Regions from separate parts of the Lacticaseibacillus suihuaensis genome, predicted to be linked through region 1. Evidence: predicted binding sites of a transcription regulator. Region 1 holds the regulator's gene; the other holds the start of a gene.
The links. The regulator HrcA, encoded in region 1, represses chaperone genes, less so after heat shock. The targets are predictions, from matches to a motif close to TTAGCACTCNNNNNNNNNGAGTGCTAA.
Positions count from the first base shown of each region.

Region 2: a site for HrcA is predicted at 13,113-13,139, ahead of groES (co-chaperone GroES). Genes of this name have one in related genera too.

Region 1 is NZ_BAAGBJ010000001.1:380,227-395,527, forward strand. It holds gene ACYVRZ_RS01740 (AAA family ATPase) at 1-1,070, opposite strand, end outside; gene ACYVRZ_RS01745 (hypothetical protein) at 1,081-1,776, opposite strand; gene ACYVRZ_RS01750 (helix-turn-helix domain-containing protein) at 2,610-4,388, shown strand; gene lepA (translation elongation factor 4) at 4,921-6,759, opposite strand; gene dnaJ (molecular chaperone DnaJ) at 7,026-8,165, opposite strand; gene dnaK (molecular chaperone DnaK) at 8,287-10,146, opposite strand; gene grpE (nucleotide exchange factor GrpE) at 10,183-10,764, opposite strand; gene hrcA (heat-inducible transcriptional repressor HrcA) at 10,778-11,821, opposite strand; gene hemW (radical SAM family heme chaperone HemW) at 11,937-13,082, opposite strand; gene ribF (riboflavin biosynthesis protein RibF) at 13,082-14,029, opposite strand; gene truB (tRNA pseudouridine(55) synthase TruB) at 14,016-14,945, opposite strand; gene rbfA (30S ribosome-binding factor RbfA) at 15,182-15,301, opposite strand, start outside.
Region 2 is NZ_BAAGBJ010000005.1:180,451-195,751, forward strand. It holds gene ACYVRZ_RS06445 (deoxyribonuclease I) at 1-328, opposite strand, end outside; gene ACYVRZ_RS06450 (asparaginase) at 315-1,286, opposite strand; THF riboswitch at 1,500-1,593, shown strand; gene ACYVRZ_RS06455 (folate family ECF transporter S component) at 1,623-2,144, shown strand; gene tsaB (tRNA (adenosine(37)-N6)-threonylcarbamoyltransferase complex dimerization subunit type 1 TsaB) at 2,348-3,070, shown strand; gene rimI (ribosomal protein S18-alanine N-acetyltransferase) at 3,054-3,590, shown strand; partial or broken gene tsaD (tRNA (adenosine(37)-N6)-threonylcarbamoyltransferase complex transferase subunit TsaD) at 3,604-4,620, shown strand; gene ACYVRZ_RS06475 (ABC-F family ATP-binding cassette domain-containing protein) at 4,876-6,819, opposite strand; gene ACYVRZ_RS06480 (redox-sensing transcriptional repressor Rex) at 7,022-7,678, shown strand; gene ACYVRZ_RS06485 (hypothetical protein) at 7,825-8,517, shown strand; gene ACYVRZ_RS06490 (hypothetical protein) at 8,527-8,919, shown strand; gene ACYVRZ_RS06495 (flotillin family protein) at 8,984-10,495, shown strand; gene ACYVRZ_RS06500 (LCP family protein) at 11,227-12,288, opposite strand; gene ACYVRZ_RS06505 (lysostaphin resistance A-like protein) at 12,392-13,018, opposite strand; gene groES (co-chaperone GroES) at 13,170-13,454, shown strand; gene groL (chaperonin GroEL) at 13,494-15,122, shown strand.

The DNA of each region.
Region 1 (15,301 bases):
TGGGAAACCGACTGAAAGCCCTGTTCCTCACGCAGCTTAGAGAACTGCGCGAGGTTCACGAACTGGGCGACTTCGTCCTTCACCTGTTCAAGCCCGATCATCGCGTTGAGCTCATCGATAGCGCGTGGCGCGTCGCCGGTGGCCGCGGCCGCGGTCTGGCCAGAGGCCGTGGCCTGGTCGCCTTGCGCGGCGTCGTCGGCCCGGTCATCCCCGTTCGCGTCACCTTCCTGATCATCCCCGCCTGCATCGCCGGCCTGGGCAGCTTCGCCGCCTTCTGCCTGCATCTGGCCCCATTCGGCGCCGGGGACGCTGGCCTCGGCCGTTGCATCGGGATACACGATGATCCGGTGGTCCGAATCAGCGTTGGTGGCCTGAACCGTCAACGCACTGTCCGTGACGTCGAGGTTGGCGACGCCTTCCTCGACGTTGAGATCCTCGATGGTCGCCGCACTTCCGTCCAAGAACCTCAGCGCCCAGCGATCCGAGGCCGCCGGAACCACATAGAGACTAGATGCCTGAAGCTCGGCGTGGGTCTGAAGGTAACTGAACCCGCTCAGTTGCGTCTCGGCGATTTCGATCTGTGATTGTGTAATCGCGACACCATGAACGTCGCACTGGGTCAGTGTGACATGCGAAGCTTCATCCACGTAGATGCCAAATTCCTCATCCTCGGCGTGTTCGATTTCACACGCCGTCAGGCTGAACGTCGCGCCTTCACCGTGCAGTGTCGGGTAATTGTACCGAAGCCCAATCACAACGCAGCGCGACAGCGTAACCGCGCCTCTAGCGGCAAAAATTGCGCCGGCCTCCTCACCGAAGCTTTCGAGCTGCAGGTTTTCAAGTGTCAGCTGTCCGTTTTGCTGCACGACCATCTGGGCCCGGATGATCACCTCCCCCGGGGCTTCGCCCAGCCCCTTGACCGTCAAAGACCGCGAGCCGATGTCGTAGCCGTTCGCCAGGTTGTACTCCCCGGGCTCGACGCAGACCACATCCCCCGCCTGGGCCGTGTTGAAGGCCTCTTCCAGCGATTTTTTGCCAAAGCCGCGGCCCACCGTAATTGCTCTTCTCATCTTGTCCCTCCTAATCGTTGAGCTTCTTGGCGACAATGAGCATGTAGATGAGCCCGATTGGCCCAATCACGATGCTGAGCGGAAACTTGATCAAGAAAAAGAGAAAGTACAGCCCGAACCGCAGCAGCTCCGAGCTGGTGTCGGCGGCCGGCTCCCCCTGGCCGTGACCGAAGAAGGCATCGGTGACGACGAAGCGATTGGCATGCATCGCCCGGCCGATTTCCTGCAGCACGGTGGTCGCAAACGGGTACAGCAAGACAGTGAGGACGATGAACCACACCGGCACCCGGACGTACCACAGCCAGGCGGCCCCCAGCACCGCATACACGTAGCGCGTGATCCAAAACAAGACCGGCTGCATGGTAAACAATCGCACCAAGACGTTGTCGGACTTGGTCGCCGGCCTGATTGCGCCACCGTTAGACGCAAGCCCCTTCTTTTTGGCGTCGGCCACTTCGAAGGCCTTCAAAATGGCCGCCGTGTCGGCGTTGCGCTTGGCCGCTCTTCGTTCGGCCTCCGCCGCCTGTTCGACCGCCTCCGCGGTCACCGTCGCGGCCATCGCCTCGCGGTTCTTGACCGCGGCCGCGGTAGCGGCATCGACCCCGAACTTGGGGTGTGAGCCGCGCTTGGGCGGCTGGTCTGCGGCGTCTTGCTTGGTGGATGACAGCGGCGCGGTATCCACGCCAAATTTTGGTTTACTCGACATAAGCGTTCCTCCCTTGTGAAAAATGGCGTAAAAAATAGCCAACCCCTGACCAGGCCTCACAAAATCGGAATCGCGTTACAAATATGCAACTCCGATGGTGATGAACCTGTTCAACTGATTAGCTAATCATTTTTTGAATATAAAATGAGTCGTTATAACGAGGTTAATGCTACCCCAATCCTCGGGAAAACTCAAGTGGGTTTCGCGGGGGCGAGCAAGAATCTGCCACCGCGAGAAACCCATCAGCCGGGCTGCGATGAGCAGCGCGAGTAGACGGATGCATCGCTTTCACCTGCCGCAAAAAGCAATGTCAGGCCACACCGAGTCGGCGGGTCGTACCGCATCGGCTTCACGATTGAATGAGTTGGCTTCAAGACGGATGAAGCGTTTGCGTTCTTCAACATGCCACATGAACTTGCCCTCATCGTTGTTTCCAATCTGCGCCGACTTGAACTGGTCAATCGATGCCTCAGATGCTGGTTCATCAAAAGAAGCCGGTCACGTACCCACACAATCGCCCATCCCCCGACAGGATGGGCGATTGTGTTAACCACGCACCAGCGCCACTGCCCATATGCGAGACACCCCCCTTCCAGTGCAACTCCTAAAGCCCCGCGGCTCCGCCGCCTCGGCGCTTCGCGCCGTAAGAATCTTGGGTGTTCCAGGAAGGGAGTGAAGCACATGCTCGACTTGATGTCAGTTTTGGGTAGCGTCTGGGGTAACGGTACCGGCACTCACAACTAAATTTTGACCTAGCTCGCCTTTATGGCGGGCTTCTTTTTCACTAACACAGGCAGTATGATATCTATATAAAAGCTAGGAGGGTGACAGATATGAACGGGCAGCAGTTGGGCGCGATTTTTAGACAATTTCGAGTCAATCACGGCGTTACGACCCAACAGGCGGCCGGCACTACGGGATCGGGTGCTACGATTTCACGTTTTGAGCATGGTGAAAACGATATTTCGACTGAAACGGCTGCTGCCCTCATGTACAACATCGGTATGGGGCCACGCGAGCTAGACGACCTGATCAGTGGCCCTGGTTATCGCTTTCCCGACCCAAGCGACTACGTAATTAAAGGGGATTCAGCCGGGCTACTCAGCCAAATCGAGCGCTACGCCGAAGTTCACCCGAATTTCATCGAATCTGGGCCGATGAAACTCATCCGCACTCTTATCCAAAACACGAACGGAACCTTTCTCACCAAATCAGTTGAGCAAGCTACCGCGGATGTATTGGCCTACCCGGCTCAGGCAGACATGCTTGAACTCACAGTTCTGCTCTACGCCTTGTCCCGCGCCAGCGTTGAACTCATCGCGTTAATCTGGCATCGCCTGATTGTTTTGCCGCTAGAGCAAATCGTCTGGGTTCAACCCTTCATCTGTTACACTGCACTCTTTGGCGTGTTGCGAGGCGGAAAGCCCCTGCGTGATGAGATCCGCACCGATTTGAGGGCACACATCAGCAATGCTAAAACTGAAGCTAGCTATCGCGTTGAGTATCCAATCGCGAAAATCACTTTAGCACTTGCGGATGGGCAAGAGGTTGAGCCTTACCTTAGCGCCTTGCAGGTTCTTGGTGCTAAGCTTCTCGCGAAATGGCTCCGCAAGACGATTAGGAATACCCAAAAGTCGTCGGCGACCCACAATCCGCAGCTAGTAGACAACGCCAAACCGGCATTACGGATTCAACCAGGTGAAAGCGTACTTTCGGGTCCAACCCTGAGTAAGATTCGAAAACAGCATGGCCAAACGATTGACGGCCTTAGCATTTCTTGGTCCAAAGCCGCGCAGTCACGTTTTGAGAACGGAAAATCGCAGCTCGGATTTCTTAAGACGCTACAGTTATTTGAGGCGCTTTGCATTCCGCTTACACTGCTTAATCGCGGCGGTGATTTGGTGAGCTCATATCGCCGCACCTATAACCAAGTCACCGGCCTAGCCCGTGAGGCCAAATCCAAGCAGTACACCCGCGACTTCCTGTTGAAAGCTGTCAGAGATTTCGTGAAGGAAAACCAGGCCACTCCGGCCGGCCTGCTTCGACTACAAGAGCGTTCCCTCATTAGCTCACTAGTCGGAATGGCAACTGACCTTTTTCCATACGATGACCCACTCAACCGCGGCCTGACTGCTGAAGAATCCGTAGCAGTAGTTGACTACTATGCTGGTCAAACGGATATTTCTGTCGGCGATCTTGGGCTCTCACTTCACGCACTTGAAATTCTCAATCAGGACCAGCTTCCGGAAATGACCGAGGCCATATTTAAGCATCTTCGACACGGATCGAAAGCGTGGGAGTTGTGCGTTGAAGAATCAGACACCTTCATGTGTGGCCCAGTCTACTTTCAAAACGAAAGTCTGATTACGCGAGTCGCCGAATACTTCAAAGACACCGGCAAATTTGCAGAATACAATTGGAATGTACAAGCCGCTGTCACACAGGTCGAACTCATGGCCAAAGCGTTCCGACATGACACGGCAGAGACACGTGCGGCCGTCGCCGCCTTCAACAAAGCAAGGGCACTGATAATGCCACAGCCAAACAACGCCTTTGAACCAGCGCATTGGATGCTGTTTGCACTTGATAAAGACTACGCGCACTTCAAGTAGCCCCATCGGCCCCCCAAACCGACGGCCTTCAGTCGGCAACACTTCAGTTGCACCGCAACCAGCCATTCACGGCCGTTGTACTGCCCTAGCTTCTGGCTCCCACACAAGGCGCTAAAAGCCCTAATCGAACCTAAAAATCTATCTTGTCACCGCAATTCGTAACCGGGCGATCACGGCCACCAACGGTATTCATGGTTCAGCTCCGAAAAAAGGCTACAAATCGAGTAATTGGCTAACCAACGCCGACACAGCTGTATTTTCACTAATTCCTTGTCTGAGAAAAAAGAGCCCCATCACCTGCACATTTTTCAAGTGGGTATTGGTGCCAGCCCTGGGCAAGCGGGAGCGAATGATGATTATTTCAGAAAAGCACAGGTAATTCGCTTACGATTAACAATACAGTCGCCACAATTATTTACACTTGCAAGTGAGGACGTCATTATAGGCATGTAAGTACAAACAAAATAGCCCTTGCGCTCAAGGGCTATCCGTACGATTAACATGGCTCAGGTGGCTACCGCCAGCTCAATTCTCACTTGCCTTTGGTGTCATCCTCGTTCATCTTCAGAATGCTCATGAACGCCTCTTGCGGCACCTCGACGGAGCCGACTGCCTTCATGCGCTTCTTGCCGGCCTTTTGCTTCTCCAGCAGCTTGCGCTTACGGGTGATGTCGCCACCGTAGCACTTGGCCAAGACGTTCTTGCGGTAGGCCTTGACGGTGCTGCGGGCGATAATTTTGTTGCCGATGGCGGCCTGGATTGGGATCTCGAACTGCTGGCGCGGAATGGTTTCCTTCAGCTTGGCCACGATGGCGCGGCCGCGGTCGAAGGCGAAGTCCTTGTGAACAATCGTACTCAGCGCATCGACCGCGTCGCCGTTGAGCAGGATGTCCATCTTGACCAGGTCGGACTCGCGGTAGCCGGTGATCTCGTAGTCCAGGCTCGCGTACCCCTTGGTCGAGCTCTTGAGGTCGTCGAAAAAATCGTAGATGATTTCGGACAGCGGCAGGTTGTAAATCACGTTGACGCGGTACTTGTCGAGGTAATCCATGGTGACGAACTCGCCGCGCTTGCGCTGGGCAATCTCCATCACCGGCCCCACGTACTCGTTGGGTACCATGATGCTGGCCTTGACGAAGGGCTCTGCGATGCTGCGAATCTCGCTGGGCTCTGGCAGTTCGGCCGGGTTATCGATGGTGATCGTGCTGCCATCGGTCAGCTTGACCTGGTAATCCACGGAAGGCGCGGTCATGATCAGGTCCAGGTTGAACTCACGCTCGAGCCGCTCCTGTACCACGTCCATGTGCAACAGCCCCAAGAAGCCGCAGCGGAAGCCAAAACCCAGGGCTTGGGAGGTTTCCGGGGTGAACTCCAGCGCCGCATCGTTGAGCTGGAGCTTCTCAAGCGCCTCGCGCAAGTCGTTGAACCGCGCGTTGTCGACCGGGAACAGGCCGGAGTAGACCATCGGCGTGATTTTGCGAAACCCATCGAGGGCCTTGGTCGCCGGCCGGGCCGCCAGCGTCACGGTGTCGCCAACGCGGGTGTCTTGGATGGTCTTGATGCTGGCGGTGATGTAACCGACGTCGCCGACCATCAGGAAGTCCCGCGGCACGGCCTTGGGCGACATCACGCCGACCTCGGTCACGTCGAAGGTCTTGCCGTTGCTCATCAGCTGAATCGTGTCGCCGGGCCGCACCATCCCCTGCTTGATTCGCACCGCCAACACGACGCCGCGGTAAGAGTCGTAGACGGAATCGAAAATCAGGGCCTCAAGTGGCGCATCCAAGTCGCCGCTGGGGGCGGGAATGTCCGAGACGATGCGCTCCAGCACCTCCGGGATGCCCAGGCCGGTTTTGGCGCTGGTCAAAATCGCCTCGGAGGCGTCGAGGCCAATCATCTCCTCGATCTCTTCCTTCACCACGTCGGGCTGGGCGCTCGGCAGATCCACCTTGTTGATGATCGGCACGATTTCCAGGTCATCGTCCAGCGCCAGGTAGACGTTGGCCAGCGTCTGGGCCTCGACCCCTTGCGCCGCGTCGACCAGCAGCAGTGCCCCCTCACAGGCGGCCAGGCTGCGGCTGACCTCGTAGGAGAAGTCGACGTGCCCCGGAGTGTCGATCAGGTGAAAAATGTAGGTCTCGCCGTTTTGGGCCTTGTAGTGAAGCTCCACCGCGTTGAGCTTGATGGTGATGCCGCGCTCACGCTCAAGCGGCATGTCATCCAGCACCTGCGCCTGCATGTCGCGCTTGGCAATCGTGTCGGTCAACTCCAGAATGCGGTCGGCCAAAGTCGACTTGCCGTGATCGATGTGGGCCACAATCGAGAAGTTGCGGATGTGCTGCTGGCGATTCAATAACTCTGCTTTATCCAATGGGTTGCCTCTTTCTGAAAGTCACTACTCCTAGTATACCCGAACTGCGCCCGAATGCGCCACTGCCGTTGCCGGGTTGTTCGGTCTTCCAGTGGTGAGCCGGACCAGCGCTGCCTGATGCCGGTGGCCGTCGCCCGTGCAGGCGGCGATTGACGCTGGCGGTTACCGGCCGTGCTTCGACCAACCGTGGCCGGTGCCGAGGGACCGGCTCGCCGAGACGCAAAGGCGGCCCGCCCCCACCGGGACGGGCCGCCAAGCGGTCAGCCTTACTTCTTGAACGCGTCTCGCACTTTGTCGAAAAGCGAGCCTTCGTGCGGGGTGACATCCTCGCCGCTGGCGGCCGCAAAGGCCATCAGCGCATCTTTTTGCTTTTGGTTCAGGGATTTTGGCGTCTTGACCGTCACCGTGACGATCTGGTCGCCGATGCCGGCGCCTTGCAGGCGCGGTGCCCCCTTGCCCCGCAGGCGGAACTTGCTGTCCGTCTGGGTGCCGGCCGGAATCTTGAGCTCAACCGGGCCGTGAACCGTGTCGACCTTAATCGCATCCCCCAGCGCCGCCTGGGCGAAGCTGATCGACAGCTTCAGGTAGATGGTCGCGCCGTCGCGCTGATACTTAGAACTTGCGGCCACGCGGAACACGATGAACAAATCCCCGTAAGGCCCCCCGTTTTGACCGGCCTCGCCGGCCTCGCGCAGGCGCATCTGCTGGCCGTCCTCGACGCCGGCTGGGACGGTCACATCGATGGTGTGCCGCTCCTTTTGGTGGCCGGTGCCGTGGCAGTCCACGCACTTGTCCTTGATTTCCTTGCCGGTACCGTGGCAGACGTCGCAGACTTCACGGCTCATCATGGCCCCAAGCGGCGTGTTGCGCTGAACCTGGATGTAGCCGGAGCCGTGACACTTGCTGCAGGTCACGGGACTGGTGCCGGGCTTGGCGCCGGAGCCGCCACAGGTGTGACACACCGCATCGCGGTCGTAAGAAATCTTGGTGGTTTTGCCGAAAATCGCCTCGGTGAAGGTTAGGTCCATGCGGTACTGCAGGTCGGCGCCTTGGCGCGGCGCGTTCGGCGCCTGGCCGCCGCCGGCACCACCGAAGAACTGGCTGAAGATGTCGTCGAAGCCGCCGAAACCCTGGCTGGAGAAGCCCTGACCGCCGCCGAAGCCTTGGCCACCGCCGAAGCCCTGGGGACCGTCGGCCGAGCCGTACTGATCGAAGGCCGCGCGCTTTTGGGGATCGGACAGGACCTGGTAGGCCTCGTTGATTTCCTTGAATTTCTGTTCCGCACCGGGCTCGTGGTTGATGTCCGGGTGGTACTTCTTCGACAACTGGCGAAAGGCCCGCTTGATGGTCGCGTCGTCCGCATCGCGGCTGACGCCCAGAATGTCGTAATAATCTTTCTCTGCCATATTGTCTCCTTTGAGCGGCGCGTGGCGAAGCCGACGCGCGGAAAGTCCTTTCAGGATAGCACAATCTCAATCAAAAAGCCAAAGCCGCCTGGGCTTCGGCTTTTCAACGGAACTGCTGGGCTTACTTCTTGTCGACGTCCTTGTACTCGCCGTCGATGGTGTCGTCTGAGTCACCCTTCTTGTCGTCGGTGGCCTGCGTCGCATCACCGGTCGGGTTGCCTTGGGCACCGGCCGCCTGCTGCGCCTTTTGGGCTTCTTCGTACATCTTGACGGTCATGTCTTGGACGATCTTGTTCAGGTCGTCGCGCTTGGCCTTCATGTCTTCGATGTTGTTTTCTTGCTGGGCCTTCTTCAGGGCTTCCTTGGCGTCCTCAGCCTTCTTGATCTCGTCGTCGGAGACCTTGCCCTTGAGTTCCTTCAGGGTCTTATCCGTCTGGAACAGGAGCTGGTCGACGTCGTTTTTGAGGTCGACTTCTTCCTTGCGCTTGGAGTCGGCTTCCTCGTTCTCCTTGGCTTCCTTCATCATGCGATCGATTTCGTCATCGGACAGGCCTGACGAGCTCTTGATTGTGATGTTTTGGGACTTGCCGGTGCCGAGGTCCTTGGCGGAAACCTGCACGATGCCGTTCTTGTCGATGTCGAACTTGACTTCGATCTGAGGAACGCCACGTGGGGCAGCCGGGATGTCGGTGAGCTGGAAGCGGCCCAAAGTCTTGTTATCCGCGGCCATCGGGCGTTCGCCCTGCAGCACGTGGATGTCAACAGCCGGCTGGTTATCGGCGGCCGTCGAGAAGACCTGGCTCTTGGAGGTTGGGATCGTCGTGTTGCGATCGATCAGCTTGGTGAACACACCGCCCATGGTTTCAATCCCCAAAGACAGCGGGGTGACATCGAGCAGCACCACGTCCTTGACGTCACCGGAGATGACCCCGCCTTGGATGGCAGCGCCGAGCGCAACGGCCTCGTCTGGGTTAATGCTGTGGTCCGGCTCCTTGCCGGTCCAGGACTTCACGGCGTCTTGAACGGCCGGAATGCGGGTGGAGCCACCGTTCAAAATCACCTTGTCCAAGTCGGCGGCGGTCAGGCCGGCATCGCGCAAGGCGTTGTCAACCGGCACCTTGGTCTTTTGAACCAGGTCTTCAGTCATTTGGTCGAACTGGGCACGGGTCAGCGTCCGCTCCAGGTGCAGCGGGCCGTTGGCGCCGGCGGAGATGAATGGCAGGGAAATCTGCGTGGAGGAAACGCCGGACAGGTCCTTTTTGGCCTTTTCGGCGGCGTCCTTCAGGCGCTGCATCGCCATCTTGTCCTTGGCCAGGTCGATGCCGTTTTCGGCCTTGAACTCGCTGACCAGCCAGTCGATGATCTTGTTATCGAAGTCATCGCCGCCCAGCTGCGTGTCACCGTTGGTCGACAGCACTTCGAACACGCCGTCGCCCAACTGCAGGATGGAGACATCGAAGGTCCCACCGCCGAGGTCGTAAACCAGGACTTTTTCTTCCTTATCGGTCTTGTCCAGGCCGTAAGCCAGACTCGAGGCGGTCGGTTCGTTGACGATCCGCGACACGTTCAGGCCGGCGATCTTACCGGCGTCTTTGGTCGCCTGGCGCTGGGAGTCATTGAAGTAGGCCGGCACGGTGATGACCGCATCCGTCACGTCTTCGCCCAGGTAATCCTCGGCGAACTTCTTGATGTACTGCAGAATCATCCCGGAAATTTCCTGCGGGGTGTATTCCTTGTCGCCGACCTTGACCTTGTAGCCGGCCTCGCCCATGTGACGCTTGATGGAGATGATGGTGTCTGGGTTGGTGATGGCCTGGCGCTTGGCGACTTCGCCGACTTGGATTTCGCCGTCCTTGAAGGCGACAACGGAAGGCGTGGTGCGGTTGCCTTCTGGGTTGGTGATGATCTTCGGCTCGCCGCCTTCAAGCACGGCGACGGCGGAGTTGGTGGTCCCTAAGTCAATCCCGATAACTTTACTCATAGTAGTATCCCTTCTCTTTACGATTTAGATTCAGTGTTAATTGGCCACGACGACCATGGCCGGCCGCAACACGCGGTCCTTGAGCATGTAGCCCTTTTGCAGGACCTGAACGACACTGTCTTTGGGGTGGTCGTCATCCGCCGGTACGGTTTGAACCGCCTGGTGCAGCGTCGGGTCGAACTTGGCGCTGGCATCGATTTCGGTCACCGCGTTGTCCTTCAAGGCGGTTTCGAGGTGGCTGTACACCATCTCGACGCCCTTCTTCAGCGACTGCGCGGAATCCGCATCGACCGGCGTCTGCAAGGCGCGTTCGAGGTTGTCAAGCACCGGCAAAACCGCGGCGGCGAGCTTTTGGCCGTCGTACTTCAGCAGCTGGGCTCGTTCCTTTTTGAAGCGGTTGTTCATGTTGCTGATCTCGGCGGCGGCCCGCAGGTACTTGTCTTCGAGCTCGTCTCGCTCCTTTTGAAGCGCCGGCACGTCGATGGCATCTTCTTTCACCTGGGCGTCCAGGTCAGCGGCCATCTCGGCGGCAATTTCTTCCTTCAAGGACTGCTTGGGCGCCGCGTCGGGCTGGGCCTGCTTTTCAGTAGGCTGCGTCTCTTTCTCCTTTTTCGTCATGGGAGCCTCCTTGTCATTGATCAAAATGCGTGTAGTAGTTGGTCAACCGCTTGGCCAGCTCCTCACGAAAGGCTGACAGCAGACCGATCATCTTGGAATACGGCATCTGAGTCGGCCCGATTAAAGCGATCATCCCGGTGCCGTGCTCGCCGACGCTGTACTTGGCCGTGATGACGCTCAGGTTAGCCAAGACGTCCGGCGTCAGCTCGGCCCCCAGGCGAACCTGCAGATCGGCCGCGGTGCTCGGGTTGAGCAGCCGGTTGATGTCGCCTTGCTCCGAGTCGATCATGCCCAAAAGCTGCTTGAGCTGCCCAGCATCCGCATCGCCGACGTAATCCATCAGGTTCAGCCGGCCACCGACGAAGAATCGCTCGGCCGCCGCCTTTTGCAAGACGTTGCCGAAAATGTCCAAGAAGCCATCGGCGGAGGTCATGTACTTGAACAGCACCGCCGGCACATCGGTTTGCAACTTTTGCGCAACTGCCCCGAGCGGCAGGCCGACCAGCTGATCGTTGATGATGCGGATCGCCTTTTCGACCTCGTCGGGGTCAACCTCCGGCGGCAGCGTGAACAACTGGTTCTCCACGTTACCGTTGCTGGTGACAAGAATCGCCATCACCTGGTGGTTGCCCAGCGGCACCAGCCGAAAGCCCGTCAGGCGAATGTTCGTCACCTCGGGACCAAGGCTGATGGCGGTGTAGCTGGTCAGATTGGACAGGATCCGGGCGCTTTGGGCCACAATCTCGTCAATCTTGTAAAAATGACCGCCGAACCCCTGCTGAATCGCAGCGATTTCGTTAGGCGTCGCTTGTGCCGGCTCCACCAGGTTGTCCAGGTAATAGCGGTAGCCCTTCGTCGAGGGGACGCGGCCGGAGCTGCTGTGTGTCTTTGTAATCAATCCCTGCTCTTCCAAGGCCGCCATGTCGTTGCGGATCGTCGCCGAGCTGACGTGAATCGGTAATTCCGTCATCAAGGTTTTAGAACCCACAGGCTGACCACTTTCCGTGAATAGCCGAATGATTTCCTTTAAGACGAGCAGTTGGCGTTTCGTCAACATATTGCCACCTCTTTTTAGCACTGCAAAGCAATGAGTGCTAACACAATTACTAATATAGCAACCGCCCTTAGCAAAGTCAACCCCGGGTTGCTAAATCAGCCCTGCGCCCGAGTCGCTACACCAGCGGATCATCCAACAGGAACTGCTGGAACACCTCATTGCCCAAAAACATGCCTTGGTTGGTCAGGCTCAGACTCCCGGCGACCTCCTTGAGCAACTGCTGTTCCTTGAGCTGGTCGATCAGACCCCCGTAGACGTCTTCGATCTGCATGTGGTAACGATCCGCGAAGCGCTTGCGGCTGACCCCCGCCCGGGTGCGAAGGCCTAGGAACATTTCCTCTTCAATCTGCTCTTCAAGCGGCACCAAGTGGTGTTCGATCACCGGCACCTTGTTGGCCTCAAGCGGCGCCAGGTACTGTTGAATCGGGCCGAAATTGTGGTAGCGGTCGCGACCCAGGTAGCCGAACGCACCGGCGCCAAAGCCGAAGTACTTGTCGTTTTGCCAGTACAGCAGGTTGTGTTCGCACTGGTAGCCGGGCTTGGCGAAGTTGGAGATCTCGTACTGATCGCGGCCGTTGGCACGCATCAGGTCAATGGCGTCTTGGTACATGTCGGCCTCGACGTCTTGGCTGGGCAGCTGCAGCCGCCCCTTGCGCATCAGGTTGTAAAAAATCGTCTTCTTCTCAAGAATCAGTGAATAAGTCGAGTAGTGCGGCAGATCTAGCGCCAGCGCCTCGTGGAGGCTGTGCAGGAAGTTTTCGCGGCTTTGCCCGGGCAGCCGGAAGATTAGGTCGATGGACAGGTTATCAAATCCGACCTGCCGGGCGTTTTCGATGGCCCGATACACGTCTTGGGCCTTGTGGGTGCGGCCGATGCGCTTGAGAATCTGGTCATCAAAGGACTGCACCCCGATCGACAGCCGGTTGACCCCGTGGTCGCGCATCACCTGCAGCTTGTCCAGCGTCAGCAAGTCGTTGGGGTTGGCCTCAACGGTGAACTCCCCTTGCGTGAAGTGCAAAACCTCTCGCACCCCGGTGAGGAGCCGATCCAGCTGCTGGGCCGAAAGCGCCGTCGGGGTGCCACCGCCGATGTACACGGTTTGAATCGCGTCTTTGGCGTGAGCGGCCATCACCAGCCGCATCTCTCGCAACAGCATATCCAAGTACGTGTCGACCGGCTGGCCCTCGATGAACACCTTGTTGAAGTCGCAGTAGTAGCAGATGTGATCGCAAAACGGGATGTGAATGTATGCGCCGGCCATCAGTTCCTATGCTCCTTGAGGTAGGCATCGGATTCCGCCTGGTCGTGCTGCAGTTGCGCAATCAGCCCGGCGGCCCCGTCAAACTTGACCTCGCCGCGCAGGTAATGCAACCACTCGACCTGGGTGGCCTCACCGTAGATGTCTTCACTGAAGTCAAACAGGTTGATCTCAAGCGTCACCGGTCGCCCGGCGCCGAAGGTCACGTTGCGGCCCACCGAGGCCATCCCCGGCACCCAGTCGCCGCGAACCAGTACCCGCACCACGTAGATGCCGATGCCCGGCAGGCGTTCGGCCGCCGGCGTGTCGATGTTGGCGGTCGGAAAACCGAGCGTCCGTCCCCGGGCCTCGCCGTGAACCACCGGCCCCGAGGTGCGGTAGGCATAACCCAGCAGGCGGTTGGCCAAGTCGACATCGCCTGCGTCAAGCGCCGCGCGGATGCGCGTCGATGAGATTTTCTGCCCGTCCTGCAGGGCCTCGGGCACCGTCACCACAGCGAAGCGTGCGGCCGCGTAGCCGGGCAGCTTGGTCATGTTGGCCACCGCTCGCTTGCCGTAGGTGTAGTCAAACCCGGCCACGACCACCGCGGCGTTGAGCCCCACCAGGTACTGATCGACAAAGGCCTGCGGGGCAAGCGCCGCAAACTCGGGCGTGAAGTGGACAAAGTACAGCAGATCTACCCCGCAGTCGGCCATCAAGGCCTCCTTGCGCGGCCGTGGCGACAGGTAGCGAACGCTTGCGGCCGGCACTCCGCGGTAAATCACCGCAGGGTGAACATCGAAGGTCATCACGGCCAAGTCCAGGCCGCGGCGATCGGCCTCCTGCCTGGCCCGGCGCAGCACCGCCTGGTGACCCAGGTGAACCCCATCAAAGAAGCCCAGAGCCAACACCACCGGTGCCTGGGGCCGCAGCGCCGCGTCAAGCGGCGGTAAAATATCAAAGACTTTCATTCATCGTATCCCCGTTCATCCAAACATTGGCCAAAAACATCACATCCGGGCGGTACAGCTCGCCGACCCGGTGGTAAATCGCCTTGAGCGTGGCACCTTGCATCAGGGCCAGCTGCGGCGCGGTTTGGCTCAGCACGAGCGCCTTGCCGTTTTGCACGTCTCCCCACTGCGCCGCCGTCAGGCTGACTTGCGGCACCGTTGGGTAGGCGTACTCGATCGGCCGCAGGTGAGCCTGGGCCGCCTCAGGGGCGGTCTCTCGCGATAGCTCACGCAGATCAAGCGTCTGCGCCAGCGTGAAGCCGCCGCTTTGGGTGCGGGTGAGCTGGCTCATCACCGCCGGCAACCCCAGCACCTGACCGACATCCACGGCAAGCGTCCGAATGTAAGTGCCCTTGCTGACAGTGGCCGTGAAGGTGAAGCTCACGGTGCCGGCCACTTCGTCGAACACCGGGGCCGCGGTCCGGGTGAACGCGTAGACATGGGCCGCGCGGCGCGGCCGCTCGACGTGCTCGCCGTGTCGCGCGTAGTCGTACAGGCGCCGCCCATTGACCTTGACCGCCGAGTACATCGGCGGAATCTGCACGATGTCACCGGTCAGGCTCGCCATGGCCGCATCGATGGCGGCCACGTCAAGCGGCGCAGTCAGGCGCTGCCGGGCGATCTCGGCCCCGTCGAGGTCCTCGGTTTCGGTTGCGACCCCAAGCAAAACCGAACCGGTGTAGGTCTTGCCCAGTGCCATCAGCGCCGGGACCGCCTTGGTGGCCGCCCCAAGCGCAATCGGCAACACGCCATCGACGCTCGGGTCCAAGGTTCCGGAGTGGCCGATCCGCCTCATCTGTAGCAGGTACCGCAGCTTGCTGACCACGTCTGCAGAGGTCATGCCGCTGGGTTTGTATACTGGCAAAATGCCGTCCATATCATTGCTCCCATCCGGGTCGCCGTGCGACCGCATTCAGTCTATTATACCGTGCCGCGGCCAACGGGCCAAGGGTGCCTGGGCCGCCAGTCCGGCGAGCGGCCGCTGGACCGCAACGGGGATTGACCGCTGGCCGCCGTCGGTGTTCGATCGCACGACCCGCGGCCGCCGACTTTGCCCCCACCACTGCTTCGCCAGGCCATCAAAAAAGCCGCACAGTGGCGGCTTTTTCGTGGTTAATCCTTGCGCATGTCGTTGAGCAGCTGGTCGATGCGAGCCCCGTACTGAACCGAGGTGTCCTGGACGAAGGTAATCGTCGGCACCTTGAACAGCTTGATGCGCTGCCCGACCTCGCG
Region 2 (15,301 bases), on a different contig from region 1:
CGCCGATGACAGCGAGGTCGAAGTCCCAATGCGCCAGCCAGGCGAAGAGGCCGACCAACGCCCGGCTCTTGTTTTGGTAAAAACCGCTGGGGCGAATCAGCGGCACCCAGTCGGCCTGGGTCAAGGCGGCCAGCTTGTCGGGGTCAAAGCCGGTCGCCTCGCGCAGGTTGGCCAGGCTGCGGTCGACGTTGGCCCAGTTGGTGTTTTGGACCAGCACCGCGCCGACCAAGATCTCGTACTTGGAGTCGGCCGGCCACCAGCCGCTGGGCCCAAGCGCCTGGCCGAGTTGCGCGTATAGGTCGGGCAGGGACCAGTCAGCTGATGGCATTGTTCACATACGCGGCCAGCTCCGCCCCGGACTTGCCACCGCTGAGGCCGACAATCAGCTTGATCCGCGCCTTTTGGCCGTTGAGGCCCTGACAGAAAATCACGCCGGCCTTCTTCAGGTTGACGCCGCCGCCTTCGTAGTCGTAGACGGCCTCGGCGACGCCGTTGAAGCAGCGCGACACCAACACCACCGGCACGTGGCGCTGCATCAGCCGCTCAAGCGCCGGCAGCGTCGCCGGCGGCAGGTTGCCGGCCCCCAGCGCCCCAATCACTAGTCCCGCGGTCGTGGCCGGCAAGGCGTCGAGCAAGGTCGCGTCCATGCCGGCGTAGGCCTTGAGGAGGAAAACATTGGAGACGACCCGGTCGATCGGGCAGGCCGCCTGGTTGATCAGCTCCTGGAAGAACACGGCGCCGGTTTTGGTCACCAGGCCGATGGGGCCGAAGGTGGGGGTGCGGAAGGTCGCGACGTTGGTCGTGTGGGTCTTGGTCACGAACCGCGCGGTGTGAATCTCGTCGTTCATCACCACCAGGCAGCCCTTGTGCCGGGCCCCGGCGCTGGCCGCGGTGCGAATCGCGCCGAGGAAGTTGTAGCGGCCGTCGGAGCCGATTTCGTTGGCCGAGCGCATCGCGCCGGTCACCACCACCGGAATCGTCGGGTCCAGCGTCAGGTCCAGGAAGTAGGCCGTCTCCTCCAGCGTGTCGGTGCCGTGGGTGACCACGATCCCGTCGATGCCGGCCGCCTCGGCCTGGCGGATGCGCTTGGACAAGGCCAGCATCCGCGCCGGGGTGACGTGCGGCGACGGCAGGTTGAAGACCTCTTCGTTGGTCACGTCGATGCCGTCGAGCGTCGCGTCTTGGGCCAAGAGGGCGTTGTGGGCGCCAGGCGCCACGGCCCCGGTTTCATCCGCGGTCATGGCGATGGTGCCGCCGGTGTGCAAAGCCAAAATGTGTTTCATCATCAGTCGCCTCCAGAGCATGCGCGAGCGTCACGCGCCGCGTCCTCACTAGCGTAACATGCGCCCGGCGCTTTGCAAGCGCAAGTTGACCAGGTCGGAAAGCTCGTGCAAAACCGATATCAATTTTGCACATAATCCCCGAACAATAATTCGATAAGGTCGCGGTTTCTTGCGGTTTTTCGGAAAAAGGCGTATGATAAGGCCGTACCAAAAATCTAAGGAGTAGGACTCACCGCGTTAAGTGCCGCCGGAACGGAATGTGAACGGCGGACGAAGGCATTGCCGCGGTGGTGGGTCCGCATTCGCCGCTTTTGGCGTCTCCGCAAAGGGGATTATCATATGCAAGCATTATCTTTGACCGGCCCGAAGCTCACCACCCGCAACCTCGTCTACATGGCGATGTTCATGGCGATGCAGGTTGTGCTGGGTCGCCTGTCGTTTGGCACGAGCTTCCTGAAGTTCAGCCCGGCCTTTTTCGCCACCATTCTGATGGCCTACTACCTGGGCCCGTGGCTGTCGGGGCTGACCGCCGCCTTCACCGACCAACTCTCCACCATCGTCTTCAACCCCGGCGCGAACTTTCCACCGTTCACGCTGAGTGCCGTCCTGGCCGCCATCATCTACGGCGTTTTCTTCTACAATAAGAAGGTCACCGTCTGGCGCGTCGTCACCGCCGTCGGGTTGGTGATTATCATCGTGAACATCTTCATGAACACGGTGTGGATCGACATGCTGGGAACGCCATGGCAGGGGGTCATCGCCATTCGCACCGTCAAGAACCTCGCGATGTGGCCGATTCAGGCCTTCCTGTCCTACGCGACGCTCAAGGCCGTCGAACGCATCAAGCCCCACCTCAACTGAATGCCAGAGCCAGGGACCGCTTAGGCGGTCCCTTTGTGGTACACTAAGGGGCATGAGAAAAACGCGCGGTCAGGCGCTGGCGTCGCGGTGCGGCCGGGCCAAGTTGCCGCCTCGGGCCGCTGCGACCGAGGGCGGCGCCGGTTCGGGCCGCTGCGACCGGGGCCGACGCGCCTTGTCAGAGATAATAGGAGTTGACCTTAACCATGAAGATCTTAGCGCTCGACACGTCCAATCAGGCCATGAGCGTGGCCGTGACCGACGGCGAGCTGGTGTTGGCCACGATGACCATCAACCGCAAGAAAACCCACAGCGAACAGCTCCTGCCGACGATTCACCGCCTGCTGGACGTGTCCGGCCTGACCGCCTCGGCGCTGGACCGGGTAGTGGTCGCGCAGGGGCCGGGCTCCTACACCGGGCTGCGCATCGCCGTCACCACGGCCAAGACCTTGGCCTACACGCTGAACCTGGAGCTGGTCGGCGTGTCCAGCCTGGCGGCGCTGGCCGCCGGCGTCACGGCGACCACCGCGGTGATCGTGCCGCTGATGGACGCCCGGCGCCACAACGTGTTCGCCGGCGGCTACCAATGGGCCAACGGGCGGCTTGAAAACGTGATCGCCGACCGGCACCTGCCGCTGGATCAGCTTCTGGCGGAGCTTGCGGTGCTCAAGCAGCCGGCCGTTTTCACCGGGCCGGACGCCGTGGCCTTTCGCGAGCCGATTCAGGCGGCGCTGGGTCACGCGGCGAGCTTTGCCGACGCCATCACGGCGCTGCCCGACGCCGCGCGGCTGGCGCAGCTCGGCGCAATGAGCACACCGGTGTCTGCGATCACCTTCGTGCCGCGTTACTTGCGGCTGACCGAGGCGGAGACCAACTGGCTGAAAACGCACGACGACAAAGGACATGCCCCTTATGTTGAGAAAGTTTAAGTCGTGGCTGGACCACGAACCGCCGGCCAGCCTGGCCTTCGCCGAGCGACCGCTGACCATCAACGGGGTGGCCTACACCCTGCGGCGAATGCGCAACGCCGACATCGACGCGGCGCTGGGCATTGAACGCGCGGTATACCAAGGCGACACGCCGTGGGACCGCATGGCCTTTTTGTCCGAGCTGCGCAAGGTGCAGCACTCGCTGTACCTGGTGTTGGCCGGCGACTACGGCATCGATGCGTTCGTCGGCGCCAGCTTCACCAGAGACGAGGCCCATATCACCAACATCGCGGTCGGCCCGTCCGTGCAGCGGCTGGGCATCGGCACCGCGTTGATGCAGGTGATGATTGACAAGGCCTACGACTTCGGCTCCCGGCAGATGACGCTTGAGGTTCGCACCGACAACGCGCCGGCCCAGGCCCTGTACCACCAGCTGGGGTTTTACGACGGGGCGATCAAGCCCGGGTATTACGTGGCCACGCACAAGGACGCCATGGACATGTGGCGGCCACTGGATTGAAAGGACGAGTACTTTGAGTGAACTGATTCTAGCCTTCGAAAGCAGCTGCGACGAGACCTCGGTTGCGGTGATCGAAGACGGCACCCGCATTCTGAGCAACATCATCGCCACGCAGATCAACTCGCACAAGCGCTTCGGCGGCGTCGTACCCGAGGTCGCCTCGCGCCACCACGTCGAGCAGATCACTGAGGTCATCGACCTGGCGCTGAAGGAGGCCAAGGTGACTTACACCGACCTGACCGCGGTGGCCGTGACTTACGGCCCCGGCTTGGTCGGCAGCCTGATGATCGGCGTGACGGCGGCCAAAACGGTCGCGTTCGCGCATCACCTGCCGCTGATCCCGGTCAACCACATGGCCGGCCACATCTACGCCGCGCGGTTCGTGCAGCCCTTGACCTACCCGCTGCTGGCGCTGGTGGTGTCCGGCGGCCACACCGAGCTGGTGACGGTCAACGCGCCCGGCGAGTTCGCCATCATCGGCGACACCCGCGACGACGCGGCTGGCGAGGCTTACGACAAAATCGGGCGGGTACTGGGCATTCCCTATCCCGCCGGCAAGGAGGTCGACCGGCTGGCGCATCTGGGGCAGGACACGTTTCATTTTCCTCGGGCGATGGTCGACTCAGACGACCTGGACTTCAGCTTCAGCGGCCTGAAGTCGGCGTTCATCAACACGGTTCACCACGCCGACCAGATCGGGGAGACCCTGAGCCGCGAGGACCTGGCGGCGAGCTTCCAGGCCGCGGTGATCGACGTCTCGGTGGCCAAAACCATGGCGGCCCTCGACGCGCATCCGGTGGCCCAGCTGGTGCTGGCCGGCGGCGTTGCGGCCAACCAGGGGCTTCGCGCGGCGCTGGCCCAGGCCCTGACCGCCCGGCACCCGGACATCACGCTGATTGTGCCGCCGGTGCGGCTGACCGGCGACAACGCGGCGATGATCGGCGCGGCCGCTCACATCGAGCTGGCGCATCACCACCTGGCCGACGAGTCGCTGACCGCCACGCCGGGGCTGAACTTCCCCCGGGCCAGCGAGGCGGCACCGGCCGTTGCGAGCGGTGCAAGCCAGCCGCAGCCGGTTGCGGCGGCGACCGAAGCGCAGGCCTCGGCCGGCCGGACTCGTGCCGCCCAGGCCCCACAGCCCAAGCCTGGACAACCCGACCTGGGCCACCGCGGCGAGGTCGTGCTGCCCAAGCCCGGGCCGGTGCGGCGGCGCCGGTAATAGACGGACTAACAGCGGCCCGGTCGCACTTCGCAATGGAAGTGCGGCCGGGCCGCTGTTGGGGTCTCAGGCGCCTTGCATGTCCTCCAGCTTCAGGCTGGCGGTTTCCCAGGCGTCCTCGGTGGTCGCCACCTTGGCGTTGACGGCGTCCAGTTTCGTCTGCAGATCCTGCATCTTGACGTAATCCGTCAACACGTCCGGGGCGGTCATCTGCTTTTGCAGCGCGTCGGCCTGATCGGCCAGCTCGCCCAGCTGGTCCTCAAGCGCCGCAACCTCGCGTTCGAGCTTGCGCTGCGCCTTTTGGTCGGCCTTGCTTTGCTGGTAGTCGACCTTGGCGGCGCTGACGGTCGGCCCCGCGACCGGGTCGGCGTTCTCCTGGGCCAGCGCGAGCTTTTCGGCCAACTTCTCCTGGTAGTAATCCCAGTTGCCCAGGTACAGGTCGGCGCCGCTCGGCTCGACGGCGACGATGCTGGTCGCCAGCTGGTTGATGAAGTAGCGGTCGTGCGAGACGAACAGCACGGTGCCTTCAAAATCGGCCAGCGCCTGCTCGAGGACCAGCTTGGAGTTGATGTCCAGGTGGTTGGTCGGCTCGTCCAGGACCAGGAAGTTGTCGTGCTTCAACGACAGCTTGGTCAGCTCCAGCCGCGCCTTTTGGCCGCCGGAGAGGTCACCGACGCGCTTTTCGATGTCGTTGGCGTCGAACAGGAAGGCCGCCAGCGCGGAGCGGATGTCTTTTTCCGCCATGGTCGGGTGGTCGTCCCAGATCTCGGCGATCACGGACTTGTCCCAGTGCAGCTGGTGCTGGTCTTGGTCGTAGTAGCCGGTGGTGACGTTGGTGCCGAACCGCGCGTGGCCGGCTTTGAACGGAATCTGGCCGAGGACCGACTTGAGCAGGGTGGACTTGCCGACGCCGTTGTGGCCGATAATCGCGATGCGGTCGCCCTTGTTGACCTGGAAGTTGATCGGGCCGGCCATCACCGGGCCGTCCGGGTAGCCGACGGCGGCGTCTTGGACCTGCAGCACCTCGTTGCCCGAGGTTTTCTCGGGGCTGAAGCGAAAATGCACGGTCTTCTCCGGCCCGTCCGGCCGCGGCAGCCGGTCCATCTTCTCCAGCTGCTTGCGCCGGGCCTGGGCCTGCTTGGTCGAGCTGGCCCGGACGATGTTTTTGGCCACGAAGTCCTCGAGCTTGGCGATTTCTTCTTGCTGCTTCTCGTAGGCCTTCCACGCCAAGGCGCGGTTTTGGTCCTTTTGCTGTAGGTAGCCGGTGTAGTTGGTGGTGTAGTGAACCGCGCGACTCGGGGTCAGCTCGTAGATCTCAGACGCCACGTGGTCCAGGAAGTACTGGTCGTGGCTGACGGTGAGAATCGCGCCGGCGTAAGTCTTGAGGTAGCCCTCCAGCCAGCTGAGCGTGTCGATGTCCAAGTGGTTGGTCGGCTCGTCCAAGATGATGAGGTCGTGGTGCTCGAGCAAAAGCTTCGCCAGGGCCAGCCGCGAGCGTTCGCCGCCGGACAGCGTGTGAATCGGCATCTGCCAAGTGCTTTCCGGGAAGTTGAAGCCGGTGAGGACGCCGCGGATTTCGGCGCGGTAGCCGTAGCCGTTGGCCGCCTCGAAGTCGTGCTGCAGCTGGTCGTACTGCTTCAGCACCGCGTCGTAGTCGGCCTGGTTCTCGGCGAGCTTGGGGTCGGCAATCGCGGCCTCGAGCTCGTGCATCCGCTGCTCCTGGGCAATCTGCTTGGCAAAAATCGTCAGCATTTCGTCGAAAATGTTGCGGCTGGAGTCGAGCCCCGAATCCTGCGCCAGGTAGCCGATCGACATGTTCTTGCCGGTGGTGACCAGGCCGCCGTCTGCCGGGTCGAGTCCGGCGAGTATGCGCAGCAGGGTGGTTTTGCCGATGCCGTTGGGGCCGACCAAGCCGATGCGGGAGTTGGTCTGAACCTCAAGCGTGATGCCCGTGAATAAGTCGTTGCCGTCGAAGGTGCGGCCGACGCCTTGGGCCTGCATGATGATCATCTTATCGTTCCTTTCAGTCGTCAATAATTCCAGTTTACCATAGAAGGAATGTTCGGGTTGTGAAAAAAGTTGAGCATGACCGGTCTAGAAACTTGCAGTCTTATGAAAAAGCGGTTACTATATTTTGAGAAGCATGCTGACAATTTCACAATAAGGCATGCAGAGCTGCCGCGCTGACGCGGCCAACTTAGGAGGCATATTGATGGCTGAAACGATGATTCCCAAGGCCACGGCGAAGCGACTGCCGCTTTATTACCGCTACCTGAACTTCCTCGCGAACTCCGGCACCACCAAGGTTTCATCCACGGAGCTGTCCGAGGCGGTCAAGGTGGACTCGGCAACCATTCGGCGCGACTTCTCGTACTTCGGGGCGCTGGGCAAGCGCGGCTACGGCTACGACGTGATGGACCTGATCAAGTTTTTCAAGAAAATTCTCAATCAGGACCGCCTGACCAACGTGGCACTGGTCGGCGTCGGGAACCTCGGCCACGCGCTTTTGAACTACAACTTCCGCCAGACCAACAGCATCCGCATCAGCGCGGCCTTCGACGTCAACCCCCAGCTGGCCGGCACCATTCAGGCCGGGGTGCCGGTGTACCCGATGTCCGAGCTGGTGTCGCAGCTGCGCCAGCAGCAGATCGAAATCGTGATTCTGACCGTGCCGATCGATGCGGCCCAGGGCATCACCGATGACCTGGTGAAGGCCGGCATCAAGGGTGTGATGAACTTCACCCCGCTGCGCATCTCGGTGCCAAGCTACGTTCGGGTCCAAAACGTCGACCTGGCTACCGAGCTGCAGACGCTGATTTACTTCCTGGAACACTACGGGCCAACCCTGCAGGACACCGAGGAAGACTAGCATAAGCGAGTCGTCTCACAAAGAGGCGGCTTTTTTGCTAGGTGAGCGTTGGCGGCGGCAGGACCGGGGAGACAGGGGCTGTCACGTTGACGTAAGCGCTACAAATTGGTATATTGACCTCGATCACTAGCGGGGAGGAATGCGGCATGAGCCTAGACGGACAGCGCGGCAGTCAGTTGTTGAAACAGCATCATTCAAGCGTCAGCCTCAAGCAGCGCCACGTGCTGCGACCGGGGCTGGGTCTGGGCCGGCCCGGGCTTGCGACCAAGCCGAGCCGAACGGCGCAGGCGGTGGCCGGCCACCGGGCGACGCCGGGTCGCGCCGGGCTGGACGCGGCCCCGCACGGCCAGGGCACCAGCGGCCGGGCCACCGCGGCGACGGCGGCCACCCAAGACCGGACCACCGCAGCCCAGGCCGGGCAATCGCGCGAGGCGGCTCGGACCGACCGCAAGCGCTTGGCGGGGCACGGCGGCCAGAACGCCAGCGGTCAAAGTGGCAGCGGCGGTCAGCGCAACGGGGGCCGGCAGACCGCCCGCAACGGGCAAGGCGCCGCGCGTAACCGGGCGACTCAGGGCACAACGGGCGGGGCCAACGCGCCCCAACCGCGCAATGCCGCCAAGCAGTCGCACCGGCAGGCCAACGCCCCCCACGTGCGGATGCCAACCGAGGCCCCGACAAAACCGCGTGGGACCGCGGCTCGCGGCGATCAGGCGCGGCCCAAACCAGCGGCGCCACCGCGTGCCAACCCGACCCGGCAGCCCGGCGGCGGGATCAACTGGGGGACGCTGATTCTCGGCGTGGTCGCGATCGTGTTGCTTTGGCTTTATTTCATGGGATGAGGTGAGACCATGCAGGCATTGTGGAATCAACCCTGGTGGGTGCTGGCGCTGGTCGGCCTCCTCGTGGCGATTGTCGGCGGCGCCTTCTTGTGGGCGCTTTTCTCCCTGGTCGCACTGCCGATTCTGGCGGCCTTGAGCCGGCTGTTTCGCGGCGTCGATAACAGCACCGCCGAAAGCAGCAAGGCCTACTTGGTCGGCCGGCTCAGCCTGACGATCCCGGTCGGTGGCCTCGGCGAGGTGATGGTCGTCGGCAACGGCCGGGCCCGGCAGACCTACGCCGCTCGCGCTTACGACCCAGGCACTCGCATCGCGCAAGGTACCCGGGTCGTCGTGATCGAGCTCAAGGCCGGGGTGGCGTATGTGCAGCCGGTTCGCGATCCGGCAACGCCGCCAACGGAATAAGGGATTTTTGCAGTCCGGGCGGCGCCACCGCACCGGCCACACGCTACTAAAAGGAAGTGTCATGATGGAAAACTACTCGAGTCTGATCATCATCGGCGTCATCGCCGTGTTAATCATTTTGTTCTTTGTCTTTTTGGTCACGCACCGCAAGACGGCGTTGCCCAACGAGGTCTTGATCATCTCCGGGGCGATGATCGGCGGCAAGCACTCTTACCAAGACACCAACGGTAACAAGGTGAAGCTGATCACCAACGGCGGGGCGTTCATCCTGCCGATCGTGCAGCGCTGGGACGCCTTGTCGCTTAACACCCGCACCATCGAGGTCGCCACGCCCGAGGTTTACACCAAGGCCGGGGTGCCGATCAAGGTCGACGGCACGGTCATCCTGAAGATCGGCTCCTCGCTTGAGGAAATCGCCACCGCCGCCGAGCAGTTCCTGGGTAAGGAGGACGCGCAGATCAACGGCGAGGCCACCGAGATTCTGGAAGGCCACCTTCGCGCCATTTTGGGGACGCTGACCGTCGAGGACACCTACCAAAACCGCGAAGTGTTCGCCGAGAAGGTGCAGGAGGTCGCAAGCTCCGACCTGGCCAAGATGGGTCTGCAGATCGTGTCCTTCACCATCAAGGACATCACCGACAGCAACGGCTACTTGGACAGCCTGGGCAAAAAGCAGATTGCCGAGGTCAAAAAGAACGCGGCGATCGCCGAGGCCGAGGCCGACAAGGAGCGGCGCATCAAGCAGGCCGAGGCCGACCAGCTGGCCCAGGAAGAGGAGATCAAGCGCCAGACGCAGGTCGCCGACTCCAAACGCGCCCAGGCCGTGCAGGTCGCGGAGTTCGAAAAGGAGCAGCAGATTGCCAAGGCCCAGGCGGATCAGGCTTCGATTGCCGAGCAGATGAAGGCCAAGCAGGTCCAAAAGGAAAAAGACATCGAGCTGGCGCAAAAAGACGCAGACCTGCAGGAAATGACGCTGAATGCGACCGTGCGTAAGCAGGCCGACGCCAACCGCTACCAGGCCGAGCAGGAGGCCGCCGCGCAAAAGGCGGCCAGCATCGCCAAGGCTCAGGCCGAAGCCGAACAGGTGAAGCTGTCGGCCGAAGCGTCTGCCGAGCAGGTCAAGCTGCAGGCGGCCGCCCAGGCGGAGCAGGTTCGCCAGGCCGCCGACGCCGCGGCTCACCAAGTCGAGGTGCAAGGGCAGGCCGAGGCCAAGGCCACGGAGCTGACCGGTAACGCGACGGCGGCCAAGACCCGCGCCGTCGGGCTGGCCGAGGCCGAGGCGACCGAGAAGAAGGCCGCCGCCCTGGCCAAAATGAACGAGTCCGGGAAGCTGCAGATGGTGCTGGATGTGATGCCGGCGCTGTTTGCCGCCAACGCCGACGCCTACAAGAACGTCGATCACGTGACGCTGTACGGTCAAGGCGACGTGACCGGCCAGTCGGTCGAGAACATGACTAAGCAGCTGGCGATGATTCACCAGATGACCGGCATCGACCTGGAGCAGGTGATCAACAGCACCATCAGCACCAAGGCCGGCACCAAGCCGGTGGCCGACGCGGTGCAAAAGGCCGAGTAAGCGCCGCGGTGCGAGGCCGCGGTTCGGCCGTGGTTCGTGAGGCACGACGCTGGCCAGGCCGCGGTTCAGCCACCGGGTGAGGTACGACGTAGGCCAGGTTTCAGTGCAACGCAGTTCGAGCCGCATGTCGGCACCGGCTGAGGCACGACAAAGGCGCATTCCCAGCGGGGATGCGCCTTTGTTGATGCCGAGTGGTTCGCCGACCGGTTGGCGAGCGACGGGTGCATTCACGCGAGTCAAATTGCTTGACGACCAATTGGTCCGGTGTTAAGCTACACTCGAATGATTGTTCAAGTGCGGGGACAACGCTGTGGCCGCAGCGCTGGCACCTCTGCCGCATAGGGGAACGATCCGGAGCGCAAGCGCCTCTAGTACCCAACCCATGCCAAGCCGCAGTGTATTGCCACACGGCTTTCAAACTCAAGAGTTTTAGTGCAACCCCTTCAACTTAGGAGGAGATACCAGGGCATAGGATTTCACCAACCCACCGTTCGCACCAAGCCGGGACCTACTCGCAACGCGAGGTAGCTGCGGCCCCGGCGAGATCGGTGGTGTACCACCACGGTAAGCAGAAGCCAGAAACGTGACCAAATCAGGCCAAGGCCACCGGAACATGCGTCTTCGGTGGCTTCGGCGCGGCCGCCGCAACCCAATCGTTGCGGCGGCTTTTTGACGCGGCGCCGCTGGACGCAAAAACGCCGCCGCGATGGCCTCACGACGGCGTTTTGGGGTTAGAGCTCGGGGTTGTAGATGGTGTAGACCTGCGCGGCCGGGTTAGCGAAGTTGAAGCCGGTGTTGGCCTTGTTCTCCCGGACGTTTTGGTTGGCGATGGTCTCGGTGGCTAGCCCCAAGGCGGTTCGCAGCTTGTCGGAGACGCGCTGCAGCTCGCTGGTCGCGGGAATCTGGTAAGACGACGGCCCGGGGTAGACCCAGGCGTCGTGGCCCTGCACGTGGTCGGTCGTGACCTTGCCGGCGGCCGCGCGGTAGTTGGTGACCAAGGTGGTCAGGTCCGAGAAGCTCAGGTTGGTTCGCATGTTGCCGGAGATGGTCTTGAGCAGCCGGTCAAAATGGGTCAGCGTGTCGGTCGACAGCGCCTTTTTGAGAATCGCCCGGATTACCTGCTGCTGCCTTTTTTGGCGGCCGTAGTCGCCTTCCGGATCCTCGTGGCGCATCCGCGCGTAGGCCAGGGCCCAGGCGCCGTTGAGGTGCATCGGCCCCTTGACGAAGTGCTGGGAGCCGGTGTCCTTGTCGGTGAAGGAGAAGGGGACCTGCACGTCGATACCGCCGACCGCATCGACGATTTTCTCAAGCGCCCCCATGTTGACGGTCAGGTAGTAGTCGATCGGCACGTTGACCAAGGCGGAGACGGTTGCGACCGCCATCTTGGAGCTGCCGATCGAGTAGGCGGCGTTGATTTTTTGCATGTTGAAGTGGGTGGTACCGATCATCTTGGCGGCGGTGTCGCGCGGGACGCTGACTAGGGTGGTCTTTTTTTGCTTGGGGTTGACCACCGCGACGATCAGGGTGTCCGAGCGGCCGTTGTCGGTGCGGCCCAAGGCGCCGGAGTCCACGCCGATTAGTAGCGCGGCGAAGGGCTTCTTGTTTTGAATCGTCGGGTTGGCCTTGCTGCCAAGCGACGCGTAGGTCTTGTCGAAGGCGTACTTGGCCTGGCTGTATAGGCGCAGGCCGTACAACCCGGCGGTGACCAGAAGCGTCGACACGATGAGCAAAACGAACTTGAGCCAGGGCCGGTGCGGCCGCCCCTGGTCGTGGCGGCTGGTGCGAGTATCCATTGCAATCACTCCTTAAAGCTATTGTACCGACTCGACCGCCGCTGGGTCAGCTTGCGGCGATTGTTAACGCATCCTTAAGCTCGCCACTCAAGGCCCCGCCGGCCTAATGCGCGAAGGCGTAGATCAGCGTCAGGGCCACGGTGCCGACATGGGCGATGATCGCCGGCTGGACGCTGCCGGTGCGGTCGTACAAAAAGGCGTAGGTGGCGCCGACCAGGGTGGCGACCAGCCAGTGCGTCGGGTCACTGGCCAAGGCGAACAGCAGCCCGGCGATCAGGGCCGCCCCAACCTTGCCGGTGACGCCGGCGAGGTTGCCGAACACGACGCGGCGGAAGGTCAGCTCCTCAAGAACCGGCATCACCACCACCAGGCTCACCAGGTAGCCCGGGGCGGCCTGCACCGCCGTCAGCGTCTGGTTCAACGCCCAGCCGCCGGCGCGGTTGAACAGCAACTGCTCCAAGAGGCTGGCACCGAGCTGCACCGCCAGCACCAGCGCGATGCCGGAGATGCCCCACACGGCCCGGCTGGTGGGGCTGGCCACGCCGGCCGCCTCGATCGCGTTGGGAATCACCAGGCGGCGGTTGAACCACCAGGCGGCGACTAGGCAGACCAGCCCCAAGGCGGCCGCCAGCCACAGGCCGGCGGTTCCCCAGCGCGTCAGCCACAGGCCGCCGAGCAAGGCGACCAGGTAGCAGCCGACAATCGCGAAAGCATTTTTAACTCCTGACATCAGGCACCTCCAAGGATTTTCGTTCAGGGTCAGTATAACAGACCGACTTGGGGGTTGCATTCAGGCGGCAAACTCGTTATAGTAATGAATGTAGTTAGCACTTGGTACATAAGAGTGCTAAGCCTAATCAATTATGTATGGAGGGATTGCCTTGTTAAAACCATTAGGAGACCGCGTCGTCGTATCGGTCGTTGAGGAACAAGAAGAGACTGTTGGAGGCATTGTGCTCGCCAGCAACGCGAAGGAAAAGCCCCAATCCGGCAAAATCGTCGCCGTGGGCGAAGGCACACGCACCCCTGAAGGCAAGCTGTTGCCGCTGACCGTCAAGGTGGGCGACGTGGTTGTTTACGACAAGTACGCCGGTTCCGAAGTGAAGTACGAAGGCGAGAAGTACCTGGTCCTGCACGAGAAGGACCTGATGGCGATCGCTGAGTAGTCTGAGTCAATAATCTATCATATGAGGTGAACGAGACACATGGCAAAAGATATTAAATTCGGCGAAGACGCACGCCACGCAATGCTGGCCGGCGTCGACAAGTTAGCAAACACGGTCAAGACGACCCTTGGGCCTAAGGGTCGCAACGTCGTTTTGGACAAGTCTTACGGCTCTCCTGAAATCACCAACGATGGTGTGACCATCGCCAAGAACATCGAGCTGGAAGACCACTACGAGAACATGGGGGCCAAGCTGGTCGCCGAGGTCGCAACTAAGACCAACGACATCGCCGGTGACGGCACCACGACCGCGACGGTTCTGGCTCAGTCCATCATCCGCGAAGGCATGAAGAACGTGACCGCCGGCGCCAACCCGGTTGGCATCCGCCGCGGGATCGAAAAGGCCACCAAGGCGGCCGTTGACGAACTGCACAAGATTTCCCACACCGTGTCCGGCAAGAAGGAAATCGCGCAGGTGGCCAGCGTCTCCTCCGCCGACCCTGAAGTCGGCGACCTGATCGCCGACGCGATGGAAAAGGTCGGCCACGACGGCGTCATCACCATCGAGGAAAGCAAGGGAATCCAAACCGAGCTGTCCGTCGTTGAAGGGATGCAGTTCGACCGCGGCTACCTGTCCCAGTACATGGTGACCGACAACGACAAGATGGAAGCGGACCTCGACAACCCGTACATCCTGATCACCGACAAGAAGATCTCCAACATCCAAGATATTTTGCCACTGCTGCAGGAAATCGTGCAGCAGGGTAAGGCCCTCTTGATCATTGCTGATGATGTGGACGGCGAAGCGCTGCCGACCCTGGTTTTGAACAAGATCCGCGGCACCTTCAACGTCGTTGCCGTCAAGGCCCCAGGCTTCGGCGACCGGCGCAAGGCGCAGCTTGAAGACATCGCGATTCTGACCGGCGCCACCGTCATCACCGGCGACCTCGGACTCGACCTCAAGGACGCCAAGCTCGAACAGCTCGGCCAGGCCGGCAAGGTCACGATCACCAAGGACAACACGACGATTGTCGAAGGCGCAGGTTCCAAGGACGCCATCGCCGAGCGTGTGGCCACCATCAAGAAGCAGATTGAGGACACGACGTCCGACTTCGACAAGGAGAAGCTGCAGGAACGCCTGGCCAAGCTGGCCGGCGGTGTGGCCGTGATCAAGGTCGGTGCCGCAACCGAAACCGAGCTCAAGGAGCGCAAGTACCGCATCGAAGACGCCCTGAACGCGACCCGCGCGGCCGTTGAAGAAGGCTACGTCGCCGGTGGTGGTGTCGCCTTGGTCAACGCCCAAAAGGCCGTTGCCGCCCTCAGCGAGGAAGGCGACGAGCAGACCGGGATTAACATCGTGCTGCGTGCCCTTGAGGAACCAGTTCGCCAGATCGCCGAAAACGCCGGGCTTGAAGGCTCCGTCATCGTTGAGCGCATGAAGCACGAGGCCACGGGCTTCGGCTACAACGCCGCAACGGACGTCTGGGAAGACATGGCCGCGGCCGGCATCATCGACCCGACCAAGGTCACCCGCTCCGCGCTGCAAAACGCCGCGTCTGTCTCCGCTTTGATTCTGACCACCGAGGCCGTTGTGGCCGACAAGCCAGAACCAAAGACGGATGCCCCACAGCCAGGTGCCGGCGCCCCTGGCATGGGCGGCATGATGTAACCCAAGTTCATAGACAAGCAAGAGAAGATCGGCTGCGGCCGGTCTTTTTTTGGTTCCAGAGCGAAGAAGCGCGGGTTTAGCGGGACGGGTAGCGCAGAGGCGGCACTTGGGGCGGGTCTTGCCCCAAATGACGCTTCGAGCAGGCCGCTTCCGCGTTGCGCTGCGTAGCTCGCCGACCA